2 regions of the Rhizorhabdus argentea genome follow, and region 2 is predicted to be linked to the other one. Evidence: riboswitches for the same ligand, from Rfam matches in the RefSeq annotation. Region 2 holds a riboswitch; the other holds the start of a gene.
What was found. A riboswitch is a leader RNA that binds a small molecule or an ion and turns the genes downstream of it on or off. The one in region 2 is predicted to bind cobalamin.
Positions count from the first base shown of each region.

Region 1: another riboswitch for cobalamin. It lies ahead of cobG (precorrin-3B synthase); the one in region 2 lies ahead of cobW (cobalamin biosynthesis protein CobW).

Region 1 covers NZ_JBANFK010000005.1:26,561-30,752, forward strand. Annotated here, with positions in the region: gene cobI (precorrin-2 C(20)-methyltransferase) at 1-401, opposite strand, end outside; gene AAC645_RS06090 (precorrin-8X methylmutase) at 398-1,027, opposite strand; gene cobG (precorrin-3B synthase) at 1,027-2,163, opposite strand; cobalamin riboswitch at 2,434-2,658, opposite strand; gene AAC645_RS06100 (GntR family transcriptional regulator) at 2,743-3,420, opposite strand; gene AAC645_RS06105 (hypothetical protein) at 3,691-4,192, shown strand, end outside.
Region 2 covers NZ_JBANFK010000003.1:147,637-151,828, forward strand. Annotated here, with positions in the region: gene AAC645_RS03610 (TonB-dependent receptor) at 1-1,433, shown strand, start outside; cobalamin riboswitch at 1,515-1,740, shown strand; gene cobW (cobalamin biosynthesis protein CobW) at 1,974-3,020, shown strand; gene cobN (cobaltochelatase subunit CobN) at 3,020-4,192, shown strand, end outside.

The DNA of each region.
Region 1 (4,192 bases), on a different contig from region 2:
ACCACCTCCACCGGCACCATCCCCGACAGGCGGGAATGCAGGTGCATGAACGAGCCATAGAAAAACGGATCGCCCTCGCACAGCACCACCACATCCTTGCCCGCCCGCGCGAGAGCGGCCAGCCGCTCGGTGCATTCGGCGTAGAAGCCGGAAAGGCAGCTATTGTAACGCGGATCAGCGAGTGGGATTTCCGTCGTTACCGGATATTCCATGGCGATCTCGATCGCATCGGCGCGCAGCATCTCCGCGGCGATGCGCCGCGCCTGTCCGGGTCGCCCGGCCTTGCGGAAATAGGCCACATGGCCCGCACCGCGCACCAGCCGGTCAGCCCGCACGCTAAGCAGATCCGGCGCGCCCGGGCCCAGCCCGACACCGTGGATCGTTCCCACCGGGCCGCTCATTCCGCGCGGCTCGCCAGTGCGTTGATGGCAGCGACCGTGATGGCGCTGCCTCCCAGCCTTCCTTCGACGACGCAGCAGGGCGCCGGCGGAGCGATCCACAGCGCAGCCTTGGACTCCACCGCACCGACAAAGCCCACCGGACAGCCGATGATCGCTGCGGGACGGGCGCAATCCGGGTCCTCCAGCATATTGAGCAGATGAAACAGGGCGGTCGGCGCATTGCCGATGGCGACTACCGCGCCCGCCAGATGCGGCCGCCACAGTTCCAGCGCCGCTGCCGAGCGCGTGTTGCCCATCGCCCGCGCCATGTCTGGCACCTGATGATCGTGGAGCGTGCAGATTACCGGATTGGACGCGGGCAATCGCCCACGGGTAACCCCCTCGCTCACCATCCGCGCATCGCACAGGATCGGTGCGCCATTTGCCAGCGCCGCACGTGCCGTGCTGGCAAACCCGATCGAGAAGCGGATATGCGGAGCCAGCTCGACCATGCCGGAAGCATGGATCATGCGCACCGCCAGCGGCTCTTCATCGACCGTGAAGCGGGCAAGATCGGCCTCTGCGCGGATCGTGGCGAAGGATTGGCGATAGATCGCCGCCCCATCGGTTTCATAGACATGCGGCATCAAACGGCTCCAAAATGAGCAAGAACCTCGAGCCGGCTGAGAGCCGGCCAGACAGCCGGCGAGCCAGCCGGCGCGTCGAGGGAAATATCGTAGAGGCCATCTCGACCGGTCAGAGTGACGTCGGCGCTACGCGGGCAGGCGCATCCTTTGGCGCAACCTGACACATGGAGTCGCCCGGCAACCAGCGGTGCAAGGCGGCGCGCTACGTCACGCGTTTCCACCGATGCTTGTGGGCAATGCGGGAAGCCGGGGCAGGCGTCGGCGCGCAGCAACGGATCGGCAGGATCGGTCACCAACCCGCGCGGGGAGGCAAAGGACGGATCGCCTTCCACCAAGACGATCCGCCAGGGCGTGAACCGCAGGGCCTGTGTCCCGCTATCCTGGGCGACCAGTTCGGCAAGAACCGATGCTTCTAGCCGGCCAAAGGGCAAACCGAAGGCCATGCCGAGACGACACGGCCCCGGCTGAACGCGTGCGACCGACGTCATCGACGGCACGTTTCCTGTCGCCCAGTTCGGCAGCTCGGCGGTGTGGCGGGCCATGCGCCCAGCTTCTCCACCGCCGCTTTCGAGGAACCACCAGGCTAGGGCGACCAGTGCATTCGCTTCCCCCCCATGGGGCACGGCAACGCCGGTGGACCGTCCATCGGCGCGCAGGATCAGCTTGCCATCGGCGCCGCGCTCGATGCGAAAATCCCCCCCATCGGAGCCTAGCGCGCATCCCACCCCGGCATCGACAACGAAACCCACCTTACCCGGCAACTCGGGTAGCTCGCCTAGTCGGGCCGCGAGGTCGCTCGCAACCCGATCGGTGTCATCGCCTTCCTGCCAGTCCGGCGCGACCAGGATATTGCGCCTTCTTTCCAGGTCGGCGTCAGCATCAACCAGATCTAGTGCCACAAGCTGTTGAACGAGTTGCGGCCAGTTGCCCTCGCCCACACCGCGAATCTGGAGGTTGGCCCGCGATGTCACGTCGATCAGGCCGTTGCCGTGCCGGTTCGCCGCAGCACAAAGTTCTCGAACCTGCGCAGCCGTCATGCGTCCGAGCCGGGGCTTTACACGCACCAGCAGTCCGTCGCCCGACATCATCGGCCGCCATGCATCGGGACACCAGCCCTTTGCCGTGAACCCGCTCATTACCCGCTCTCAGTTGGGTCGGGCGTCGCTAACGGTTCCGCATCCCTGCGGAAACCATGGTGCAGCATTCCGCGACAGACAGGTCATGGCAATTCTCCCCGCGCGCCAAGGCGACAATCGGATGGGGCTTGCCAGTTGATTACCGGCCGGCGCGCAGCCACGGGCTGACGCCGGAGCGCCCGTGGCCACACGACCGTGCAGCCCCAGCCGCACAGCTTCGTCGCCCAGACGGAGAATTACCGTGCCAAGACCATCCCCTGGGTCATGGCAAGAGCGACCAGTGCACCGGCAGGTCTCCTGGCTCGCGGGTCACGGCTTGATACGCACCTTCCCGGAGCGCCTTTAGGCGACTTCCAGTGGTCGCTCCCGCAAAGAGAGCCTGCGCATCGCGCTATCCGCTTACAGTTGCAGGGACAGCTGCGGATTTGGGAGCAAGCTCCCGCACCGCATTCCCATTAAAGCCCCTCGCGGGGCACCGGTGCGATCATCGATTCCCCGGACTGCTCCGGAAAATCACCGCTTCCTTAGCCCGGTTGTTGGCGAATGCCAATCCGGATGGGGCATTGCTTTCGATGTTCGTCAAGCTTCGGCAACGCTCAGGCCAGCGGCCTGACCGGTGCACAATTCTTCGAAGCTCTGCTCGACCAGCGTGACGTGGTACAGCATCGCGCTGTGAGCCGCCGCGGCATCGCCGCGGACTATGGCCGAAACAACAGCATCATGCTCCTCCAGCGAGCGCGGTAGCCGGCCCTCGACGTGGAACTGCGCGCGCCGGAAAGGGGCGAGCCGCCGCCGGATCGAAGCCGCCGTTTCGGCCAGGACGGCATTATGGGCGCCCTTGTAGATCATTGTGTGGAGCGCATGGTTGGCATCCGCGAAGGCGGCCGGGTCGTTGTGCGCCGCAATCTCCTTCATCTGGTCGTGCAGCGCTTGTAGCCTGCGGCGCTCGGTTGGTCCCATCGACAATGCGGAGAGCCGGGCGCAGGTCGCCTCGAGTTCGCCCATCGCGACGAACAGATCCTCGAGCTGGGCGGGGGTCACGCTGGCCACAACCGCACTTCGCCGCGGCCGCATCTCGATCAGCCCGGTAGTGGCTAATTGACGTAGTGCCTCCCGCACCGGCGTACGCGAGACTGAATAGCGTTGAGCGAGATGTTGTTCGTCCAACCGGGAACCGGGCGCGAATTCGCCGGAAAGGATGGCCTCCGCCAAATCGTCGGCGAGCTTATCCACCGTCGTCCCGCTCGACACGTTCATCCTTCCGTTCGCGTTGGGCAACCTTCGCGCCCGCCAGGATGGGGCGCCTGAAATCTTGCATACAAATATGAGGTCCAAGCGACAATCCCGTTGCCGACTCAAATATTGTATGCAAGTCTGACATTGCGCATACAAATTTCGTCTTAAAGATCGAGTATGCGCGTGTTCGCAGAGGGGGTGTCTGGGCGCTAACCAATCAGGGAGCGACCCAAGATGCGAACGATATACAAAGGGGTAACCGCCGCGCTGCTAGTCACTTGCTGCAGCAGCGTGGCATCGGCCGAGGCGTGGGAGCTTCACGGCTTCGGCGATGTTTCCGTCAAGAAAGACTATGTCACGCCGCGCGGCCTCGTCGTCACCACGGACGGTGCCATGGTTCACCTGGTCAACGGGCTTTCGGTGAACAGCCCGAGCGGGGTATCGATCTATGCGGGCACCTTTCTTGCGCTCAACCCGGGCCATGCCACGGGTGGCGAGCCTCTCAACGAATTCGACTGGTGGGTTGGTGCCAGCGTCCCAGTCGCCGAGGGGCTAACTGCCAGCATCGAGTATGGGCATTGGATTTTCCCCGACACCATCCCCTACGATGAACGCAACATCCAGTTCACGCTAAAATATGCTGACAAGCCGAAGAACGGCTTCTCAATCAATCCGCACGCCAACATATTCTGGTCGGTGAACAGCAAGTCGTCGACCGTCGTACTCGGCAAACCGGATGGGACGGGCTACTTCGAACTGGGTGTGACGCCGACCTACGCCGGTAAGGGGTTCA
Region 2 (4,192 bases):
GTTCAGGCAAGCTGACGCTGGTCGCGCAGGCCAAGATCTATAACGGTCCCTGGGAATCACCCGAACATCTGCGGCATGGCTCGGGTTTCGCCAAATATACGGCGCCCGCCGGTGCGGGACAGGTCGAAGCGTCGTTTCATGCCTATCATGCAACGTGGCACCCGACCGAGCAGATACCCGAGCGGATCATCGGTTCCGCCATCTGCAGAGATGTCTTCTGCTCGCCCGACTCCACCGCGCGCGGCGAGACCAGTCGGCTCGTCGCCAACGTCGCGGTTCGCCAGCCCGACTGGCACGCGAACCTCTATGGCCAGTTCTACGACTGGTCGATGTATTCCAATCCTACCTACACCGACCCCGACGGGACCAGCGCCCAAATCCGCCAATTCGACAGGCGCTGGATCGTTGGTGCGCGGGGCGAGAAGCGCTGGACCGTGACGCCGGCTCTCACCTTGTCTCTCGGCACGGAAGAGCGATACGATCACATCGGCAACGTTGGCGTCTATCGGACGAGCGCACGATTATTCCTCGCGTCGCTTGGTCGCCATCATGTCGAGGAAGCCTCGGCAGCGCTATACGGCGAGGCGAGTTGGATGCCCTTCACTGGCCTTCGTCTGATCGGCGGCGTGCGCGGCGACTATTACCACTATGTCGTGCGTGCGAAGGACCAGGCGGCGGGCATCGCCGGAGAGGGCAATGGCAATGATGCAATCTTCTCACCGAGGGTGTCGATAGCCTACTCCCCGACCCGTCGGCTCGAGCTCTATGGCAACTGGGGCCGCGGCTTTCATTCCAACGATGTGCGGGGCGCGGTCAACGCCGAGGCGCCGGTGCCCGTGCTCGTGCGGGGTGAAGGCCGTGAAGTCGGCGCTAGATGGCAATTGCCCGGTTTTGCGCTGACCGCGACCTATTGGTGGTTGAACGTCGACAGCGAACTGCGCTTCATCGGCGACTCCAACGCGGTCGAGCCTACGGGCGCAAGCAAGCGCCGCGGCTATGAGTTGGTGGCATTCTGGCGGCCGAAGACCTGGTTGGCGATCGACGGCAACTATACCGCGAGCCGGTCGCGATACGGCAATGGAGACCGCATCCCGAACGCCTTCGAAAACGCCGCATCGGCCGGCGTCGCTTTGGTGTTCGATCCGTGGGAGGCTAGCATCCGTGTCCGCCACCTCGGCCCCTATCCGCTGATCGAAGACAACAGCGTCAGGGACTCGGGCAGCACGGTTGTCAACCTGCGCGCAGCCCGCAAGCTGGGGCATTTCGAGATTTATGGCGAGGTGCTCAACGTCCTCAACAGCCGCGACAAGGACATCGCCTATTATTACGAATCCTATATCCCCTCGTTCGATACAGCGGGACCAGCCGTGGGGCGGCTGAGCCGCGTGGTAGAGCCACGCACTTTGCGCCTCGGCGGCCGGATGAACTTCTAGGAAGCGCCGCTCCGAGCCACAAAGAGCAGTTGGTATGACCCGCAAATGTGGTTATGAGCGGCGTCAGGCAGGAGGTAACTCCTGCCATTAGATCGCGCCGGTGCCTCGCAAGAGGCTTAAAACGGGAATGCGGTGCGGGAGGTTCCTCCCAAATCCGCGGCTGTCCCTGCAACTGTAAGCGGCGAGCGAGATGTGCATGTGCTCCTCCATCCGGAAGGGCACGGTCACTGGATCGATCCGATCCGGGAAGGCGCACATCGAGCTGCGACCCGCGAGCCAGGAGACCTGCCGGCGTCTGGTCGCTCTTGCTTTGGTCCAGGGATTGGCCGGGGCACGGTTCTTCCGTCTGAGCGACGAACGATGCGGCGGGTGCCGCGCGGTTGTGTGACGATGGGTGCCTTTGGCGCCCGCCCGTCGTCGCGTGCCGGCCGTTCGTGCTCGCGAGCGGTAAGCCCCGTCACCGATGTCGCTCAGGTGCCGGGGAATCCCGATGAAGGCCAATATTGTCCGCTTGCCCGCCGCTCGATGGGAGCGCCGCGCATGAGCAAGATACCGACGACGGTGATCACCGGCTTTCTCGGCGCCGGGAAGACCACGCTGATCCGCCATCTTCTGCAGAATGCGAGGGGCCGGCGACTCGCGCTGATCGTCAACGAGTTCGGCGACGTCGGCGTCGATGGCGAGTTGCTCAAGGGCTGCAACGACCAGGCGTGCCCCGACGACGACATCGTCGAGCTCGCCAATGGCTGCATCTGCTGCACCGTCGCCGACGATTTCCTGCCGACGATGCAGAAGCTGCTCGACCGCCCCAATCCGCCCGAGCATATCATCATCGAGACCTCGGGCCTGGCGCTGCCCAAGCCGTTGCTCAAGGCGTTTCAATGGCCCGAGATCCGGACCCGCTCGACAGTCGACGGGGTGATCGCGCTGATCGATGCCGATGCGGTGTCGGCGGGGCGCTTTGCTGCCGATGAAGCGGCGCTGGCGCTCGCCCGAGCGGCCGATCCGACCCTCGATCATGACAGCCCGCTCGAGGAATTGTTCGAGGATCAGCTCGCTTGCGCGGATCTCGTCATTCTCAACAAGGCCGATCTGGTCGATGCGGCGACGCTTGCGAAGATCGAGGCCGATATTGCCGGGGATACCCGCAGCGGCGTGAAGATCGTGCGTGCCGATCATGGCGCGGTCGATGCAACTGTGCTGCTCGGCCTGTTCGCGGGAGCCGAAGACGACCTGCAGGCGCGGCCATCGCATCATGATGCCGAACCCGATCATGACCATGACGACTTCGACAGCTTCGTGGTCAAGGGCGGTGAGGTAGACGATGTCGCGCCCTTGCTGGCGGCGATGTCGGAGCAGATTGCGGCACACGACATCCTGCGCATCAAGGGCATGATCGCAATTCGCGACAAGCCGGCGCGGCTAGTGATCCAGGCGGTGGGCCCCCGTATCCAGCATTATTTCGATCGTGCCTGGACCGCCCAGGAAGCGCGCCAGTCGCAACTCGTCGTGATCGGACAAAAAGGCCTTCGTCAGCCGGCGATCGAGGCGGCGTTGTTGGCGGTGCTGGGCGGAGTCGCCGCCTGATGCATCTTCTGGCTGCCACGCCGGGAACGGTCTCCAATGGCGACGAGGCGATCGACCTCGCCCAGTCGCCGGGCGAGATTGTCTTCCTGACCGTGGCCGACAGCGAACTCGCCTGCTTCGCGCAGGCGGCCGGGATGCTGGGGGAGGGCGCGCCGACGATCCGCCTGGCCAATCTGCTCCAGCTCAAGCATCCCTATTCGGTCGATCTCTATGTGGAGAAGGTGATTGCGCAGGCGAGGTTCGTCTGCGTCATGCTGCTCGGGGGAAAGGCCTATTGGCCCTATGGCGTCGACGAGATCGCTCGGGTGGCGCGCGAGAAGGGCATCGCCTTCGCGGCGATCGCCGATGGACGCGAACCCGATCCCGCGCTCGATGCTGCCTCGACCTTGCCGGTCGAAACGCTGACCCGGCTGCGCGATTATCTGCGCCAGGGCGGGATAGCCAACGCGGTGAGCTTCCTGCGTCACGCTGCGGCGCTTGTCGGCCAGGACATCGGGCGGCCGGATGATCCCGTGCCTGTTGCCGATGCAGGACTGCACGTGCCGGGGCATGAACGGCCGACGCTGGACGACGCCCGCAAGCGCTGGATCGAAGGCCAGCCGGTTGCCTTGTTCACATTTTACCGCGCGCTGACCGTGGCAGGTACGCTCGAAGCGGTCGATGCACTGGTTGCGGCGCTGGAGGCGCGCGGGCTGAACGTTGTCGCGGTCCATGTCCGCGCGCTGCGCGAGCCATTTGCGATCGACTGGCTGCGCGGTGTGATCGGTGAGATCCGGCCCGACATAATCCTGAACGCGACGTCCTTCGCGGCATCGTCTCCGGGCGACGACCGGCTCACCAGCGTGCTCGAAAATGCGGACTGCCCGATATTGCAGACGGTCTTTGCCGGTGTCGAAGAGAAGAGCTGGCGCGAAAGCCCTCGCGGCCTGGGTACCCGCGATCTGGCGATGAACGTCGCGCTGCCCGAGGTCGATGGTCGGCTGTTCACCCGCGCCGTCGCATTCAAGGCGGCGGAGCGGTTCGACGAGCGCACCGAGTGCGGTATCGTCGTGCCGCGCGTCGCGCCCGACCGGGTAGCTTTCGTCGCCGATCTCGCGGCCGGCTGGGCACGGCTGCGCCGGACGCCCGCGGCCGATCGGCGGATCGCGCTGGTGCTCGCCAATTATCCCAAT